Regions from separate parts of the Alteromonas sp. P256 genome, predicted to be linked through region 2. Evidence: predicted binding sites of a transcription regulator. Region 2 holds the regulator's gene; each other region holds the start of a gene.
What was found. The regulator LexA, encoded in region 2, represses DNA repair genes until DNA is damaged. The targets are predictions, from matches to a motif close to TACTGTATNNNNATACAGTA.
Positions count from the first base shown of each region.

Region 1 (5,997 bases), on a different contig from region 2:
TGCGCGTACTACCCCCGCCACCGAGCACTCATCGGTTATAGCTATAGATTGGTAACCTAAAAACGAAGCAGTAGTCACTAACTCGGCAGGAGAAGAGGCACCCGTTAGAAAGCTATAATGACTTTGACAGAAAAGCTCGCTGTAATTCATAACAATCCTAACTGAAAAGACCCTGTGCCCACCACTGATTGTCTTCGTCTTTAAATATCAGCATGCGCACTCCATATAAGGTTTGGGCAATAAAGTAGTCACGTTTTCGCGGTGTTTTATGCCACCACTCACTGTGCAGTCTAACCGGGCCGAAACAGACTTTCGTTGATTGAGTCAGTGGTTTGGGGGTGTCGAACAGAAAAGTGGGAACAATGTCTGAAGTAAATGTTGATGCAGATGTACTAGATGACATTTCAGCATTCGACATAGTCTCAAATTGATGTGTATCTGACACTTTTGGCTGAAAAGTACACTCTTCTCCTAATTTTGCGTTCAAACGTCCAATTAATTGTTTCTGAGCTACCTCGTTAAAGCGATTGCTGAAGAAGTCACCATTACTGCCTTCAATCGTTTCGAAGTTGTCGCAGCGCAGGGTTATCGAAACAGCTGGCTCAGGTAAAACCTCGTTTTCAATACGCAGTGTGAGTAACGACAGCCAGCTGTCGGCGGTGCTTTGTGGTAACGCTGACTTTATTTCTAACAGCGTTGATGGATGCTCTCGAAAATCAATTTGAAAGCAGAGTGTGGACGTTTGTAAATTTCTGGCACGTAAATAGTGGGCAAGGTAGCCCAGCAGCTTTTCCATGAAAGGAGTGAGGTGTTGCGTGTTTTCAACATCAAAAGGGAGAAGCGTAAAGTGCTCAAAGTGCTCTGCAGGCCGAAAAAGGGTGACATGAGGAAAGGTTTCTCCCCGCAGGGCAGTGAGGTATGAAATGGTGTTGTTATCAAATCGTCTGCCAAGTTCATGTACAGGCATGGCAAGTAGTTGATGAACATGACGTATGCCCACACGAGTCAGCGCTGCTTTTGTTTTTTTATCCAACGCAGTTAAAGACAGCGAGCATTGCGATAACCTATGTTTGATATTGTCACGATCGCACTCATAGTTATCAACGCCATTTAAAGCCAGTATTCGTGCGGCTTCAATAGACCAAGCTGTAGCGAAGTGGTAGCTCATTTTTGATAAATTAAGTTCATGGGTGATAGTGCTCCACAGCTCTTTGTGACCGCCATAGTAATGCACTAAATTATCAAGTCGTATAGCCAGTGCGTTATGTGTGTCTATGACAATATCGGAAACAAAAGGATAGAGGCGGTGCGCTAATTGTACGAGAGTGAGGCGTTCGTCTTCTTCACTAAAAGGAATAATACATACTTGAGGACACAATGCACCAGCCTGAGCAAGCCCATGGCCTATCTCTATACCTTGCTGAAGTGCCGCGTTATTTCGTTGAACTATGTTGTTTGTTTTTTCGCAATAAACAATGACAGCCGGTGCTTGTGTTTTGCACGGTTGGTCTTGCCCATTCGCCGATTCACCTGTTCTTTTATGTTGTACTTCGTTTTTCGTGTCGTAGTGTGAGCTATTGTCCACACTCAAACTCGTTTTTTCATGCGTATCTAAGGTGATTTGATGGAAGTACAGGTATGCCCACAACATCATTAGCTCACTGAATGAAGTACATGACGTTTTACTTTGTTTTGTTCAACTGCCCACTTGATTGCACGGTTGCTAGGAGTCCAGTCGTTATGTATGGCAATATTATCTTTCGGCCAGCCGTGGCGCTGCTTTAGCACGCTAACTTCCAACGCATGATGTCGATAACTAAGGCATAAATCTAGGGAGATAGGTAATGTCTGCAGTGCTACGTTGTTGTGCATACTGTTTCTGTTAGGGCGGGTGAAAAGAAAGCAAAGTGTATCGTTATGTGTTGCTGCGACTTGTAGACGTCTGGCTTCCTTTGTATTCACCCCATTACTCCACAAAATAACGCAATGGCAAGCCGTACTCTTCAAGCACTGTTCAGTTGCCCACAGTGACTCCTTTTCTGTACCTGGCTTTACAATTAAAACCTGTTTAACGTTAATTCCAAATGTTGCTAACCAAGGTGCTTGAATATCTCCTGGCGGGTTTACAAACACAATCATCTTGTGCGAGCGCTGATTGCTGATGACGTGTTTAAATAGAGAGAGCTCGCCAATGCCAGTTAGTGTGCGAATACGAACCACGCCAGAGGTTGAAATGCCGCCGTTTAGCGCTTCATCTAGCTGATCAAAACCCAGCGAAAATCGCTCTTCTTGCTGACTCTGCTCTCTAGCCCGCCAAATATGTGGATGATTCTCTAACGTAGATAGTGACTTATTCATAACACCAACAAATACTGTATATATGTACAGTATTATAGTGGGAGGTGAAGCCTTTTCAAGATAAACCGGCGCTTTTCTACTTCGTAGTTTGCTAACGTACTGATTATTTTAAAAAGGGAAAACATTAAATTTCACTTCACACATCTTATGAGCGAGAAGCGGATAATAAAGATAGATATAAAAATTGCTCGGTGAATGTGGCAATAAAAAAGTAATAAAGAAAAACAATAATGGTGGGCTTTAAAAGCTTTAATAACAAAAAAGCTGCCTGTAACAGCAGCTTTCAATTAATCCGTACTCGTTAAATTATCTCTAGGCTAAGTGATCGCGAGACCAAGTTATGCCGAGAGTAGGTGATGCCGAACCTGGGCCGTTAAGATACTTTTTTAGCTTGTCCTGCGTCTTGAGGGTCGCTGCTGCTCTTTACCGTCGTGACTGCCTGGCAAAATGCGATAAATCCATCGGCTGTGTTCTTAGACCACAACATTCTAAGGTTACTGGGTAAGTCTTTTACAACTAGCTGTATTCCTTCTAAAGAAATCTCTTCATTACTTAACGCTTTTTTGAGTGACTCTTCCAGCGAGTCACCTTTTTCACAGCAGTTCATCACAATGGTTGAAAAGTACGTCATCAAAGGTAGTAATGCATCATGTTGGTCTTGATTAATAAGCCGACTTTTATACAAGCTCTGCAAACGCTGCGTCAGGTTTTTTTCTAAGGCATCAGTCACTAATACCAAGTTGCGCTGAGCGTAATTGACTTTGCTGTTGCTCTGCTTATTGGAAGAGCGGGAAAGTATTAATTCTTTTTGCAAGTTTTGCGCGCGTAGCACGAAGTAAATCAAAAGCAGAATGAGTACCCCAATAACACCAAATGCAACAATCATAGCTCTTTAGCCTTTTGTTCCTCTATAAACGTATTAATACGCTGTTCTAAGATGAAAAGTGGAATGGAACCATTCTCTAATACAGCTCGGTGGAACTTTCGAACGTCAAAGTGTTCGCCTAATACAGTTTCTGCTTTTTCACGTAGCGCTTTTATTTTTATTTCGCCTATTTTGTACGACAGCGCCTGGGCAGGCCACGATATATAACGGTCAATCTCAGTGTTAACGTTGTGCTCAGATAGTGCGGTATTTTCCATCATGTAATCTACCGCTTTTTGGCGACTCCAGCCCATAGTATGCATACCTGTATCCACGACTAAGCGGCATGCACGCCACATTTCATAACTTAAACGGCCAAAGTTATCGTAAGGGTCTTCATAAATGCCTGCTTCAATACCAAGAAACTCTGAATATAATCCCCAGCCCTCGCCAAATGCCGAAATATAGGTATTGCGGCGAACCATGGGTAGATCCTCAAGCTCTGCTGCTAATGATATTTGTAAATGATGCCCCGGCACAGCTTCATGAAGGGTTAATGCAGGTAGTGCATACAAGGGGCGCTTATCAAGAGCATAGGTATTTACCCAGTAGTAACCAGGCTGATCGTCTCTACTTGGATGAATATAGCGGCCGGTGGTGTACTTAGGCGCAATGGCATCTGGCACTGGAGCAACACCGTAGGGGGTTCTGGGCAGGTATTCAAACAATTCCGGCAGTTTGGCATCCATTTTTTTAGCGATAAAAGACGCCTCTTTCAGCAGCTCTTCCGCGCTGGTGGCATAAAACTGAGGGTCTTCCCGTAAAAATGTAATGAACTCATTTATTGAGCCATCAAACGCTAAGTCATCAACAATCTGCTGCATTTGCGCGCGAATTCTCGCTACTTCAGATAAGCCCAGTTCATGGATCTCTTTTGGGCTCATATCTGTGGTTGTGTAGTGTTTAGCTCTGTTCGCGTAATAGTTAACCCCATCAGGCCATTTCTCTGCGGCTATCTCATCCCGCGCACCAGGAATATAGTCATTCACCATAAAGTCATAAAACGCTTGGTAAGCCGGTAGTACAAAGTTGCGTACCGCTTGCTGGCCTTGTTTTTTCAATGCTGCTTTTTCTGTGTCGCTAAAATAGTCTGGAAAACGAGTAAAGGGCCCATAGAAGCTGCTGTTTGTCACATCACTGACTAAATACGTTGAAATAGAATCTTCGAAACCGTTCAGTACGGCGCTAGGTTGGGTATACCCCTCTGCTAATGCCTGTTTCATATAGTCAATTTGCTGCTCGAAATAGGGTTTTAGCGCCTGTAAACGACTGATATACGCCTCGTAATCTGCTACGCGCTTAAACGTAGACAGGTTGTGCAAAGACGCCATGGCGCTGTGAAAACCGTATTCTGAATTGATGGGAACAAGATAAGAGCGATACGTGTACTGGTCTATATAGTTTGCCAATCTGTACCGCTGCATCAATAAGGCAATAAACGCATCTTGCGATAAATTGCTTCTATCATAATGAGCCAGTTCGTTTTGGAACTTAAGCCAATTTTTATGCTGACCACTCAGCCCTTCAGGAGATATATCAGGCAGTGCATGCGCAAGGTCTGTATTACCTTGGCGAGAGGCAAGCAGTGGAGATACAGACATTTCATACTGCCAAATGTTATCAAGCAGTGTATACAGACTTTTATCATCATAGCTTTTGGCTGATAAGCCTAGGCTGCAAAGTAAAAGTGTAGCAGCGAGAAGCAAGCGATACATAAGGGCCTCCGGTAACCTTAACCGGAAAACCCCGGCGCGTTACTCTTTAGTTGGTGTATAAATTGGACTAGGAAATTGAGTTACTTTATCAGATTTGTTTTCTAATTGAGTAATTTTGGCAGAACCTTTTTTATTTACAGCGTCAATGCGCAAGATATTGTGCATAGGAATATAGGTTTTTGTGACTTCTGCAAATTCAGATTTTAACTTTTCATGGCTAGGGTCGAGTACAACGCTGGTATGCGTATCCCAGACAAAATCCCCAATTTCAACAAAGCCAAATAGGCTTCCTTGCATGAGAGTTTTTACATATAGCTCGTATCGTTCACCATTGCTAATGAATTGAATACGATATAACAACGCTTCGTTAGACATGTTCCGCTCTTATCATTTAAAAAATTACGAGTGAATTTTATAACGACCCTATCATACGAGCAATGGCAGAAAACCCGTGTTAAACAAAATGGGTTGCATAGCAATGCCCCTATGAACTGAGTTAACATGTTACTTACAGCGACAAGCATGTAATAAACATTTTTGCGTAACAAAAACTTGGTGAACTAAAATGATAAAAAAACTACTACTAGGTAGTGCAATAACGGCAATGACTTTTGCCGCGAGTGCACACAATCATTCAACGACAGAACATTCCTCAAAAGCCCATGCATCAACTGAGGGGGCATTTAGCCCAGATACTCAGCGAATTAAATCTCACCTTTTCTTTTTAGCTGACGATTTACTAGAGGGACGTGATACCGGCTCTCGTGGGCACGATATTGCTGCGCTTTATATTGCAACAGAGTTTGCAAAGTATGGTTTAACGCCGGCAGGCACTGACGGGTTTATTCAAGATGTATCATTTCGCAAGGCAAACTCAGTTCAAGAATCTCCTCAGTTTACGTTGACGAAAAACGGCAATACCGTAGATTTCGCCTATCCAAAACACTACCTTGCGGGTCCTAGCTTATTGAACGTAGATGCGAAGGTAAGTGGTGAAAT
Region 1 covers NZ_JAZETM010000005.1:5,892-11,888, forward strand. Annotated here, with positions in the region: gene V7R39_RS09235 (error-prone DNA polymerase) at 1-150, opposite strand, end outside; gene V7R39_RS09240 (Y-family DNA polymerase) at 158-1,654, opposite strand; gene imuA (translesion DNA synthesis-associated protein ImuA) at 1,654-2,358, opposite strand; gene V7R39_RS09250 (hypothetical protein) at 2,732-3,244, opposite strand; gene V7R39_RS09255 (DUF885 domain-containing protein) at 3,241-4,998, opposite strand; gene V7R39_RS09260 (DUF1820 family protein) at 5,038-5,373, opposite strand; gene V7R39_RS09265 (M28 family metallopeptidase) at 5,564-5,997, shown strand, end outside.
Region 1: imuA (translesion DNA synthesis-associated protein ImuA) is a predicted target of LexA. The motif match lies at 2,371-2,390, and genes of this name have one in related genera.

Region 2 (5,997 bases):
AGCGAAAAAGCGGCTGAGTTTTTCTTAAAAATAAGGTGGAAGGGTATTCTCTGCCCGCAAGAGTCAGCGTATCCGTAGGACTAGGCAGTCCTAACGCTTGTGTAGACATTCTTAGCGCTAACTGGTCGGTGACCGAGTTAGTGGGTAATAAATAGACAATGGGCTTTTCTTTATCGATTCCAAGCTCAGAGTCGACGTTCACTGGAATACTGTGTGCTTTAACAAGCAACTTAACAGGATAATGAAATACCGATAAAAAGGCTTTTCGCATCCACGACATGAATTCTGTCATCCTATGAAATAAAAACGCGATGAGTGTATCACAAAACCGGTAATGTCTCCTTTTAAGCTGAATTTGAGCAGGCGAATTAGCGCAACACTGAACATTAACGTAAGTGACGAATTAATAGCAAAAACGACCTAATCATTAACGCTAAACGTCGCGCTATATCTTAACGTGTATAACGCATGGCCACATTGCAGCGCTCGTAGGCACTTCCGTACTTGTTCATTGTTTCTTTGCAGTGCTCAAATCCATTTTTTAAATAAAGGTGAATAGCCGCCTCACAGCGCTTATTGGTGAGTAAAAATAAGGTGTTGTGAGCGATAGAGGGCGCTAAGGTTAATACATATTGTAATAGCTGCTCACCTACTTTAAGGCCTCGTGCATTAGAAGCCACGCCCATTTTTGTAAGCTCAAAAACGCCTTCCGATTTTTTTGCCAATGCGCAGGCTCCCACCACACCTAGGGTTGGGTGTTTGGCGAACCAGATGTGGCCACCGTTATTAATAATAAACTCTCTAGGGCGAGAAATAACATCTTCATCAACGGGTTCAAGAACAAACATAGTTTCTATCCATTCTCTATTTATCGAGTCGAAGTAAGGCGATAAATTATCGCTAAAAGGTAAAAACTCCAGAGGTAAAGACTGTTCCATAGGTGAAAATTAACTGAATGGTAAGTAATGCTATGCTAGATAAAAAACGCCACAATGAATAGGGTTGTTAGTATCTTTATCATTAAGCATTGTATCAATGGAACATTGAGACCTTTACAGTACCGTCAAAGAAATAGGGGTTGTAGAAGTCAGAATTCTGGCTAAAAAATTGTTTTGTAATCATTTTTAAGTTGGCGTTTCATGTATATCTCACTATTTTTATATTAGATTTTATTTACGAGCGAAAAATCTTGGACAATAGGCTTTCCACAACTATCGATGCAACGATGCCCAATAGCGAGCTTCCGCTAGATTTAGACGATTTAATGACATTATTGGCAGAAGCTTATGATGTGCCCATTGCGTTAATTGGTATTGTTGGTAAGCAAGACGAAGTGATAAAAGCGAGTCATGGCACTGATATCGAGTATATTCCTCGTGAGAACGCGTTTTGTAGTCATGTTGTGGAGTCCGGCGAGCCCCTAATTATTCCCGATGCGACAAAAGACGAGCGTTTTCAACACTCACAAAATGTAATCGACGATAACGACGTTGTATTTTATGCCGGAACGCCTATTCATATTGAAGGTGAATCGGTGGGCGCTGTATGCCTCATTGACTCACAGCCAAGAAGTATTGGCGAAAAACACCTCACATTATTAAAGCGAATAGGCTTACTAGTGAGTAAGTACATTGGTCTTTCACGTGAGCACGAAATACTTAAACGTGAGCACGGCCTAATCGAGAAGTCCCCAATAGTTCTTGCGACGTGGAATTTCGATACCTCCCTTAAGTTAGCGTACATTTCTAAAAACGCACACGCAGTAATTGGTGCTGATGCGGCAGATTTACTAGACGGCAGGATCGAATTTACTGATTTGATGTGTGATGAGTCAGACGCTGATTTTACTTTTGCGATGCAGGCACACATGGAAGGGGTTGAAACCCATGTCTGTCGGCTAAAAATGTCTGTGCCTACTCGCACTATTTGGGTGAGTATGATTTCCACCGCCAGCTTTAACGACAATGGAAGCCTTTTTTCGGTGCAGGCGTTTTTGTTTGATACCAGCGATCAAAAATACGTGGAGGACAAGCTTAACGAGACCAATCAGCGAATGCGCCTGCTCTTAGAGGCTTCAGAGCTTGGAACATGGGATTGGAACTTAAAAGCGGATGTGAATCAGGTAAACAGGCGATGGTGCGAAATTGTAGGCATCGATTATGAGTACTACGATACAAGCTATGGATATTCCCGGCAGCTTATTCATCCCGCTGATCTCGTGCAATTTGAACACCACCTGGATGAACATTTGCGAGGTAAGACAAGCGTATTTAATACTACGTTTAGAATGAAGCACGCCAATGGTAACTGGGTGTGGGTGGAGTCTTATGGCAAAATTGTCGAAAATGACGCCATGGGGAAACCGCTAAGAGTCGCCGGTATTCACCGTGATATTACGGGAAGAATGGAGAGCGAAATCCATGAAAGGAAAAAAACGCAGCTGTTGCAGTTTATCAATAAGACGCGAGCATCTTATTTAGAAAGCAACGATCTTACACTGGCCTGTCAGACCGTACTCCCCGAGTTAATTGAGCTATCAGACAGTCAGTTTGCTTTTATTGCACAAATGCAGGATAAAGACAGTGCGCCAAAACTCTTTATTCATGCCATTTCAGATATTGTGTGGGACAGCACTAGCTTTACGCAGTACGCAGAGTATAAAAAACGAAACCTGTATTTCACCAACTTTGATAACTTGTTTGGCAAAGTTATTACAACCGGTGATGTGATTATTAGCAACACCCCCAAAACTCACCCTGCCTCTAGAGGCACGCCTAAAGGTCACCCTCGCATTAACCGCTTTCTTGGTCTTCCCATTAAGATAAAAGATGAAGTTGTGGGTATGATTGGATTAGCCAATAAGTTTGAATTTTACAAAGCGTCAGATGCAGCGTTTTTTCAGCCGTTCTTAGATGCGTTAGCCGGTTTATTCTATGCGGTTGATTTAGAAACCGCACGGGCAGAAGCAGAAGAAAAGCTGCGTATGCTAGCAATGACCGATCCCCTTACCGGCTTGTTAAACAGGCGAGCTTTCTTAGATGAATGCAATCTCATCTCCCAAACTCACCAGCAAGTCGCCATAGCCATTATCGACATAGATTACTTTAAGAGTGTCAATGACACCTACGGGCACGATGCCGGCGACTATGCATTAAAAGAGGTTGCATCAATCACTCGCTCTTTTTGCAGTGAGCATGGCGTTGTGGCTAGGTTAGGCGGTGAAGAATTCGCCATTGTGTTAGTCAACAAAACCCCAAATGAAGTGAACAGCATCTTTGAGAGTCTTCGGGAGGCTATAAACGCTACACAACTTGCTTACAAAAACGATCGAATCAGTATTACTATCAGCACTGGGGTTAGCTATACATCAGACTGCTTTGATATCGATTTTAGTACCTATTTGTCGGTGGCCGATCAGGCGCTGTACGAGGCTAAGTCAAGTGGCAGAAACCGCACCTGCTGGCAGCCAGGTTTACTTTAACTGCTTACTTGACCGCGATAGCCGTTTTTTTGTCTATGACAGCGTGTCTGCGCTTGTCATTTATGTTTAGGTGTATATACTTACAGGAACTGTATAGACAGACAGGTCTTTTATGCGCCCACTCACAGCTCGACAAACTGAAGTTTTAGAACTTATAAAATCAAACATGCAAGAAACGGGAATGCCGCCTACGCGTGCAGAAATAGCCCGTCACCTAGGTTTTAGGTCTGCTAATGCTGCTGAAGAACATCTAAAGGCACTTGCGCGTAAAGGCGTTATTGAAATTTTGCCAGGAACGTCTCGCGGTATCAAACTGACTGTTCCTATTGAAGAAGAAGTGGTTGAAGAGGAAGGATTACCGTTAATTGGTAGAGTCGCCGCTGGTGAACCTATTCTTGCTCAAGAGCACGTAGAGTCGCACTACAAAGTGGACCCTGCCCTATTTCAGCCTCACGCAGACTTTTTGCTTCGCGTAAACGGCATGAGTATGAAAGACATTGGTATACTCGATGGCGACTTGCTAGCAGTACATCGCACTACCGACGTTCACAACGGTCAAGTTGTAGTAGCAAGAGTTGACGAAGACGTGACGGTGAAGCGCTTAGAAAGACGCGGTAGAGAAGTATTACTTCATGCTGAAAACGATGATTTTTCGCCTATTAAAGTCGACTTGGCAAACGAGCCGTTTGCCATTGAAGGTATTGCCGTTGGCGTTATTCGAAACGCTGACTGGATGTAGCCTTTTATGACGTTATTATGAAAGCGGCTCAATAGCCGCTTTTTTTAGCACTTAAGTTTGTTGATATGCTTAATAAAGCTACTATTAGCTAAGACTTTCAGTGCTTATAAATATCATTAATACATTTCTATATCTGATAAAAATTCTCACACGCTTTATAGCTAATATTAGCAAGGCATTACACACTATATTGCCTTGGTCTTGTGTGAAATTTGTTCAATTTTTCGCGGTTAACGGTTGATTTTTAGAAACTAAATGTTGTTTTCCGTTACAAGAGAATCGGTGTAGTTTTCACTACAAATAACCTGACTACCCCCTGATTTACCTCGCTTCACTCTGCATCATAAAACCCACAGCTCAAACAGCGTTAGATTAAATTTTAACCATCTCATTAAATTTTTAACAGAAAAGACTAGACGGAACGCCATTATTGCGCAATTCTTATACAAGCTTTAACAAAATAATAACAATGACTTTGAATTCAATTTACAAATCGATGTATTGAGTTAATCGTTCACAAACCACTTGGTAGAGACTGCGCATAACAACATTTGGCGTTAATGGGTCTACCATTACGGAGGTGCTGAGTGAAATCACTAAAGACTGCGACTGCAAAATGGTATGCAAGTGTACCATTTTTGTTTTTTTCTCAATTCCTTTTTGCGCAAGAGGCGGCTGAAGAATTGTCTTCGCTAAACCTTAGACGGGGCGCTACCGATATAAGCGGCCAGGTGTACGATCTGCACATGCTTATGTTCTTTATTTGTGTAGCCATCGCTGTAGTTGTGTTTGGCGTCATGTTTGCCTCCATGTATCTGCACAGAAAATCCCGTGGCGCAAAGCCCGCGAATTTCCACGAAAATGTGAAAGTGGAAATTGCATGGACAGTGGTTCCATTTCTCATCCTAATCTTTATGGCCGTACCTGCAGCTAATACGCTTATCGCCATGGAAGATACATCTGAAGCTGACATGACCGTGCTAGTCACGGGGTCGCAGTGGAAATGGCACTACAAGTATATGGACAGCGACGTTGAGTATTACTCGTTACTTGCTACTCAGCGCGAACAAATTCAAAACAAATTCACAAAAACCGACAATTATTTATTAGAAGTCGATCGTCCTCTGGTTATACCAACAGGGCAAAAAGTGCGGTTTTTGATCACGTCAGATGATGTTATTCATTCGTGGTGGGTACCTGATTTTGCCGTTAAAAAAGATGCGAACCCTGGTTTCATCAACGAAGCATGGGCAAAGGTGAATGAGCCTGGCGTATATCGAGGCCAGTGTGCAGAGCTGTGCGGTAAAGATCATGGGTATATGCCCATAGTGGTTATTGCAAAAGAACCTTCAGAGTTTAACGCATGGATGGGCGAGCAAGAAGAGCGCGTTCGCCAAGCTAAAGAAGAAGAGCAACGCCTACTATCAATGAATATGTCTATGGATGAACTGATGACAGAGGGCGAGCGTGTATACAACGCAACATGCGCGGCGTGTCATATGCCAAATGGCGAAGGTTTACCGGGCGTTTTCCCTGCGCTTAAAGGTAGCAAGATGGCATTGGAAGATCAGCAAGGGCACATTGAAATAGTGCTTCACGGTAAGGCCGGAACGGCGATGCAGTCGTTCAGCAAAATGCTAAGCCTAAAAGAAATTGCAGCGGTTGTTACTTATGAGCGAAATGCATGGGGTAATAACACCGGCGACATGGTTCAGGCTAAAGATGTCAACGCCGCAGCATCAGGAAACTAGGAGCGAGTTATGAGTAAAGCAACCGA
Region 2 covers NZ_JAZETM010000006.1:98,600-104,596, forward strand. Annotated here, with positions in the region: gene plsB (glycerol-3-phosphate 1-O-acyltransferase PlsB) at 1-280, opposite strand, end outside; gene V7R39_RS11005 (GNAT family N-acetyltransferase) at 453-938, opposite strand; gene V7R39_RS11010 (sensor domain-containing diguanylate cyclase) at 1,190-3,481, shown strand; gene lexA (transcriptional repressor LexA) at 3,594-4,220, shown strand; gene coxB (cytochrome c oxidase subunit II) at 4,808-5,971, shown strand; gene ctaD (cytochrome c oxidase subunit I) at 5,981-5,997, shown strand, end outside.

Region 3 (5,997 bases), on a different contig from region 2:
TAAAGCGCTCGTAGTGACCAAGATCAAGGTCTGTCTCTGCACCGTCATCGGTAACAAATACTTCACCATGCTGTATAGGGCTCATTGTGCCCGGGTCGACGTTGATATACGGGTCGAGTTTTAACATGGTAACGGTGAGACCGCGTGCTTCAAGAATTGCTGCTAATGATGCTGCTGCAATACCTTTTCCAAGCGATGAAACTACACCACCAGTGACGAAAATATAATGTGTCATGCGAAACCTAGAACGTTAGGGTTGTATGGTAAATATAGGCCGATTTCAGAAAGAAACCATCTACACTTTGGACGGGGCGATAGTATACGCAAAACCATGTTAACAGACAATCTATTTGCCCACATGATGTGCAAAATCACACCAGGTTTATGCTAAATTTAGGCCAAATTTACGCCAAGTTTAGGTCAACAGTGACCTAAACTTGGCTTTGCGGCTAAGACTGACTTAAGCGCTTTAAGGTGTAAATAAGGTCGAGAGCTTGGCGCGGAGAGAGCTCATCAGGAGATATGTTCGCAAGGGCATCGACAGCAGGGTTGGGTTTATCTGGAAACAGCAGTTCTGCTTGGCCTTTTGGCTTTGCGTCTGATACAGCCTTTGTTGTCGCTTTTGTTGTAGCTTTGGGGGTGCTTGCCGCCTTATCAGGCGTGCTCTCTTCTCCTTGTATCATAATATGAGAAGATTCGAGCGCAGCGAGCTTTTGTCGGGCGGCTTGAATAACGGTTTTTGGAACGCCCGCTAACTGCGCTACCTGAAGCCCGAAACTTTTGCTTGCTGCACCTTCTGACACCTTATGCATAAAGCGAATGGTATCTTCAAACTCAACAGCATCTAAATGCACATTTACTACACCTTGCTGTGTATCTGGCAGCTCAGTAAGCTCGAAATAATGAGTAGCAAAAAGGGTATAGGCATTAAGCTGCTTGGCAAGGTAACTTGCACATGCCCACGCCAGTGAGAGCCCGTCGTAGGTGCTGGTTCCACGGCCAATTTCATCCATTAACACCAATGAATTTTCTGTGGCATTATTGAGAATATTGGCGGTTTCTGTCATTTCTACCATAAAGGTTGAGCGGCCAGAAGCAAGATCATCAGACGCACCAATGCGGGTGAAGATACGGTCAAGTTTACCAATGTGAGCCTGTTGAGCCGGTACGAAACTACCCACACATGCGAGCAGTGCAATAAGAGCTGTTTGACGCATGTATGTAGATTTACCGCCCATGTTAGGCCCCGTAATTATTAGCATGCGCCGTGCGCTATCTAGCTGAAGCGGATTGGCGATGAAAGGCGCTTTCATTACATTTTCGACAACAGGGTGGCGACCTTCCCCGTAAGTAAGTGCACACTCTTTGCTGAGCCTCGGCCTATGCCAATCTAGAGCTATTGCCCGTTCGGCGAAACAACACAGCACATCGAGTTTTGCCAGCGCAGCGGCACTGTCTATCAGGCTATTTAAGTAAGGCGTAAAGTCATCAAATAGTGCCTCGTACAGTTTTTTCTCTAGCGCAAGCGCCGCCCCCTGACTACTAAGTACCTTATCTTCGTGCTCTTTTAATTCAGGAGTAATAAAGCGCTCGGTATTTTTGAGCGTTTGGCGACGGATATATTCCGTGGGTGCATTTGCGCTATTGGCGCGGCTAATTTCAATGAAAAAGCCATGTACTCGGTTGTATCCTACTTTAAGGGTAGAAATACCAGTACGCTCTCTTTCTCGACGCTCCATTGCCTCAAGATAGTCGGTAGCGCCCTGAGAGAGCGCGCGTAATTCGTCTAATTCTTCATTGTAGCCAGGTGCTATGACGCCGCCTTCTCGGATAATAACCGGCGGGTTATCAATAATGGCCTTATTAAGCAGTGTTTGCAGTTCGGGATAAGTGCCGATGGTTTCACTGATTTGTTTTATTTGGCCAGTTTCAAAGCGCGATAATGCGTCGTGTAAATCAGGTAAAGCGTTAAACGCGTTTTTTAATCTAGCAAAATCACGAGGTCGCGCAGAGCGAAGGGCTAAGCGCGCCATAATACGTTCTATATCACCAATGTGTTTTAGGGCGCTGCGAATATCGTCAGGGTTATCATCAATAAAGGCGTCAACGGCGTCTAATCGACTCTGTAGCTCATGTTGGTCGGTTAACGGTGAATGGATAACCCGTTGCAACATACGGCTACCCATCGCCGTTGTGGTGGTGTCCATCACACTAAAAAGCGTGTTTTCTTGACCGCCAGATAAGTTATGGGTGAGCTCTAAATTGCGCCTTGTCGCTGCGTCTAGCTGAACGCGGCTGTCTTGCTGTTCGGTTTGTATTTGCCTTATATGAGGTAGGGCAGTTCGCTGGGTGTCTTTTACATATTGCAACACGCAGCCCGCAGCGCCTAACCCTTTGGTTATGCCTTTAAGGCCAAAACCATCAAGGGTCTTGGTCTCAAACTGCAGATTCAGCTGCTCATCTGCGGTATCAATGTCAAACTCCCACTCAGGACGACGTCGTAACCCTTTCCTGTTTTCTATTAGCGATACATGCTCAAATCCCTCTGGGTAGAGCAATTCAGCAGGGTTGACTCGTTGAATCTCGGCGAGCAAGTTCTCATCATTATCGCATTCAAACACCACAAATCGTCCGCTAGTCACGTCGAGCGTGGCTAAACCATAGTGCATTGTGTGGCCACACACTGCGGCTAATATATTATCGCGACGCTCTTCTAGAAGCGCTTCGTCGGTGACGGTACCCGGTGTGACAATACGCTGAACTTGGCGTTCTACTGGACCTTTACTCGTAGCGGGGTCGCCTACCTGCTCACAAATTGCCACCGATTCACCCATTTTAACCAATCGGGAAAGGTAACTCTCTACCGCGTGATAAGGTACACCAGCCATTGGAATGGGATCGCCGCCAGACTTGCCCCGAGCCGTCAATGATATATCGAGAAGATCTGCAGCTTTTTTGGCATCATCAAAAAACAATTCGTAAAAATCGCCCATGCGATAGAACAAGAGAATATTCGGATGCTGCGCCTTAATCGTAAGGTACTGGCGCATCATAGGAGTATGTGATTCCAAAAAAACGGCCTCGATAGATATGTTTATGGTGTTAGTGCGTATGGTAACAAATAAATGATAAACTCTGTGCAACAAAAAGCACTGACGGTAAATTGATATGACCACACCATTTTCAACGGTTTCTAATACAAACGCTATACCTCTGGTGCTTGATAGCGCGTTAAATACCCAAGTAATGGCGATTGGTGATGTGTTGCGTGAAAGGGGGTGGACAGCATCTTCTGCTGAGTCGTGCACTGGCGGCGGTATTGCTTTCGCGTTTACCAGCGTGGCAGGCAGTTCAGATTGGTTTAATCAGTCTTGGGTAACTTATTCTAATAAGGCTAAAACACAGGAACTGTCCGTAAAGGTTGAAACCCTTGAAGCGCATGGTGCTGTATCGCAGCAGACGGTGACTGAGATGGCGCTTGGTGTGCAAAAGCGATGCGGAGCAAACGTGGTGATTACGGTTAGCGGTATTGCTGGGCCTGGTGGCGGTAGTGATAACAAGCCTGTTGGTACTGTGTGGTTTGGTTTCATTTGTGGGGATGATGCTTTTCAAGTTAAGCAGGTGTTTAGTGGCAACAGGGATGAAGTGCGTGGTCAAGCGGTAGCGTTTGCAATCAATTACGTACTGAAAATGCTTAGTGCCAGTTAAGCCAAACATATTCGGGCGTGTTGGAAAAAATAATTAAAACACTGGTTGAAACTGTATGCTTGTACAGTATAGAATGCATCCAGAAATTGTTAAGGTGTAGATGTAGTTGTTAGTCATAGCAACATTAGATTTACGCGCGGTTTTATAGCGCTGAGTCACTACTAACGGTGTTTTGGTGTGAGTGCACCTGTATAAAAGTTAAAATATAAGAATGTATAAAAGTTAAAATATAAGAATGTAAAAAAGTTTTTTTATATTTTAATTTTTACTCACATTCATGTTCCAACTCTTGTTGATAATAAACGCAATGTGACGCGCAAGAGATAAGCATAGGCATAGTTAAAATGACAGATCAAAATAGAACTAAAGCGTTAGATGCAGCGCTTTCCCAAATTGAAAAGCAATTTGGTAAAGGCTCAATTATGAAGTTGGGCGAAAACAAGACGATGGATGTGGAAACGATTTCTACAGGCTCCCTTGGGCTAGACATTGCGCTTGGTGCGGGTGGTTTACCACTTGGCCGAATTGTTGAAATTTACGGTCCAGAATCATCGGGTAAAACAACGTTAACCCTTGAAGTTATTGCTGAAGCGCAGCGCCAGGGCAAAACTTGTGCGTTCGTCGATGCGGAACACGCGCTAGACCCTATTTACGCTGAAAAACTTGGCGTTAACATTAACGAGTTATTGGTATCGCAACCTGACACGGGTGAGCAAGCTTTAGAAATTTGTGACATGTTGACACGCTCTGGCGCTGTTGACGTTATTGTTGTCGATTCTGTGGCGGCGCTAACACCGCGAGCTGAAATCGAAGGCGATATCGGTGATTCACACGTTGGCCTTGCTGCGAGAATGATGTCTCAAAGTATGCGTAAAATTACGGGTAATCTGAAACGCTCGAATACAATGATGATTTTCATCAACCAAATTCGTATGAAAATTGGTGTAATGTTCGGAAGCCCTGAAACAACGACAGGTGGTAACGCACTGAAGTTTTACGCGTCTGTGCGCTTAGACATCAGAAGAATTGGTTCGGTAAAAGAAGGTGACGAGGTTGTCGGTAACGAAACTCGCGTTAAAGTCGTTAAGAACAAAATCGCGCCTCCTTTCAAGCAAGCTGAATTTATCATTCGCTACGGTGAAGGTATTTCTAAGCACGGCGAGTTAATCGACTTAGGCGTTAAGCACAAGTTGGTTGATAAAGCCGGAGCGTGGTATAGCTACAACACAGACCGTATCGGTCAGGGTAAAGCGAACAGCATGTTGTTTTTAAAGAACAACCCTGCCGTATCGGACGAGATAGAAGCTAAGCTTAGAGAAATGTTGCTTCCAAGTAAAATCGTTGAAGATAAAAGCGAAGAGGCTGGTGAAGAGTCATAAGCACCACCAGAGAGAGCATCTTACTCAAATGACGTGTGAGAAGCTCAATCCTCTTTAAAATAATTAAAACCGCCATCAAGGCGGTTTTTTTGTGTCTATCAATCGTTATCGATAGCCGAATAGAAAATTAACGATATTGTTCAACAGAAAACATTTACTAACATTTTTCGCCTGAATAATCCTTGTTTACATGACCAATTAGAGGAATGCTGTAATTAATCACAAAAAGAAAAGACTAATAGTCTGTTCGGCGTTTCATCTAAGCGCAAAGTAAAGCGAAAAACAGTAAAGCGAAAAACAGTACAGCGAAAAATTACAGTGACAAGTAGTACAGTGACAAATTGTACAGCGCTAAATAGTGAAAAGATAAATAGTGAAAAGATAAATAGTGAAAAGATTAATAGAATGTTCAAGCAATAGCCCAAGCTACGAACGTTGTATGTTTATGCAAAATAAAGTATTTCTAATAAGATAAAAATAAATAGTGTAATGCTGCTTGTGTTGTAAGCATCACTGAACGTCATCGGTTTATGAATACGCGTGTCGCTTACATAAATCGTAACTAACAAAAGAGAAGAGGGAACGTCCATGATTGAAATAGCTGGCCTCGCTAAACGCTTTGAGGTCGAGAACCCGAAAAAGCTTAGCGAACAAGAGAAAAAAGATCCGCGTTTGAAGGGGCGTTATTTTCAGTCTGTTAGGGATGTATCCTTTACATGTCAAAGTGGAGAGGTTCTTGGTTTGCTTGGGCCCAATGGAGCGGGTAAAACGACGACGCTTCGTATGTTATCAACGGCACTTCGTCCAGATAGCGGCAGCGTGTTAATAGATGGCCAAGACATTTTGGCGAATCCTAATGTTGCACGTAAAAAGATAGGATTTTTATCGAGCTCCACAGGTTTGTATGGCC
Region 3 covers NZ_JAZETM010000001.1:396,181-402,177, reverse strand. Annotated here, with positions in the region: gene V7R39_RS01780 (CTP synthase) at 1-235, opposite strand, end outside; gene mutS (DNA mismatch repair protein MutS) at 450-3,053, opposite strand; gene V7R39_RS01770 (CinA family protein) at 3,169-3,708, shown strand; gene recA (recombinase RecA) at 4,053-5,087, shown strand; gene V7R39_RS01760 (ATP-binding cassette domain-containing protein) at 5,676-5,997, shown strand, end outside.
Region 3: recA (recombinase RecA) is a predicted target of LexA. The motif match lies at 3,758-3,777, and genes of this name have one in related genera.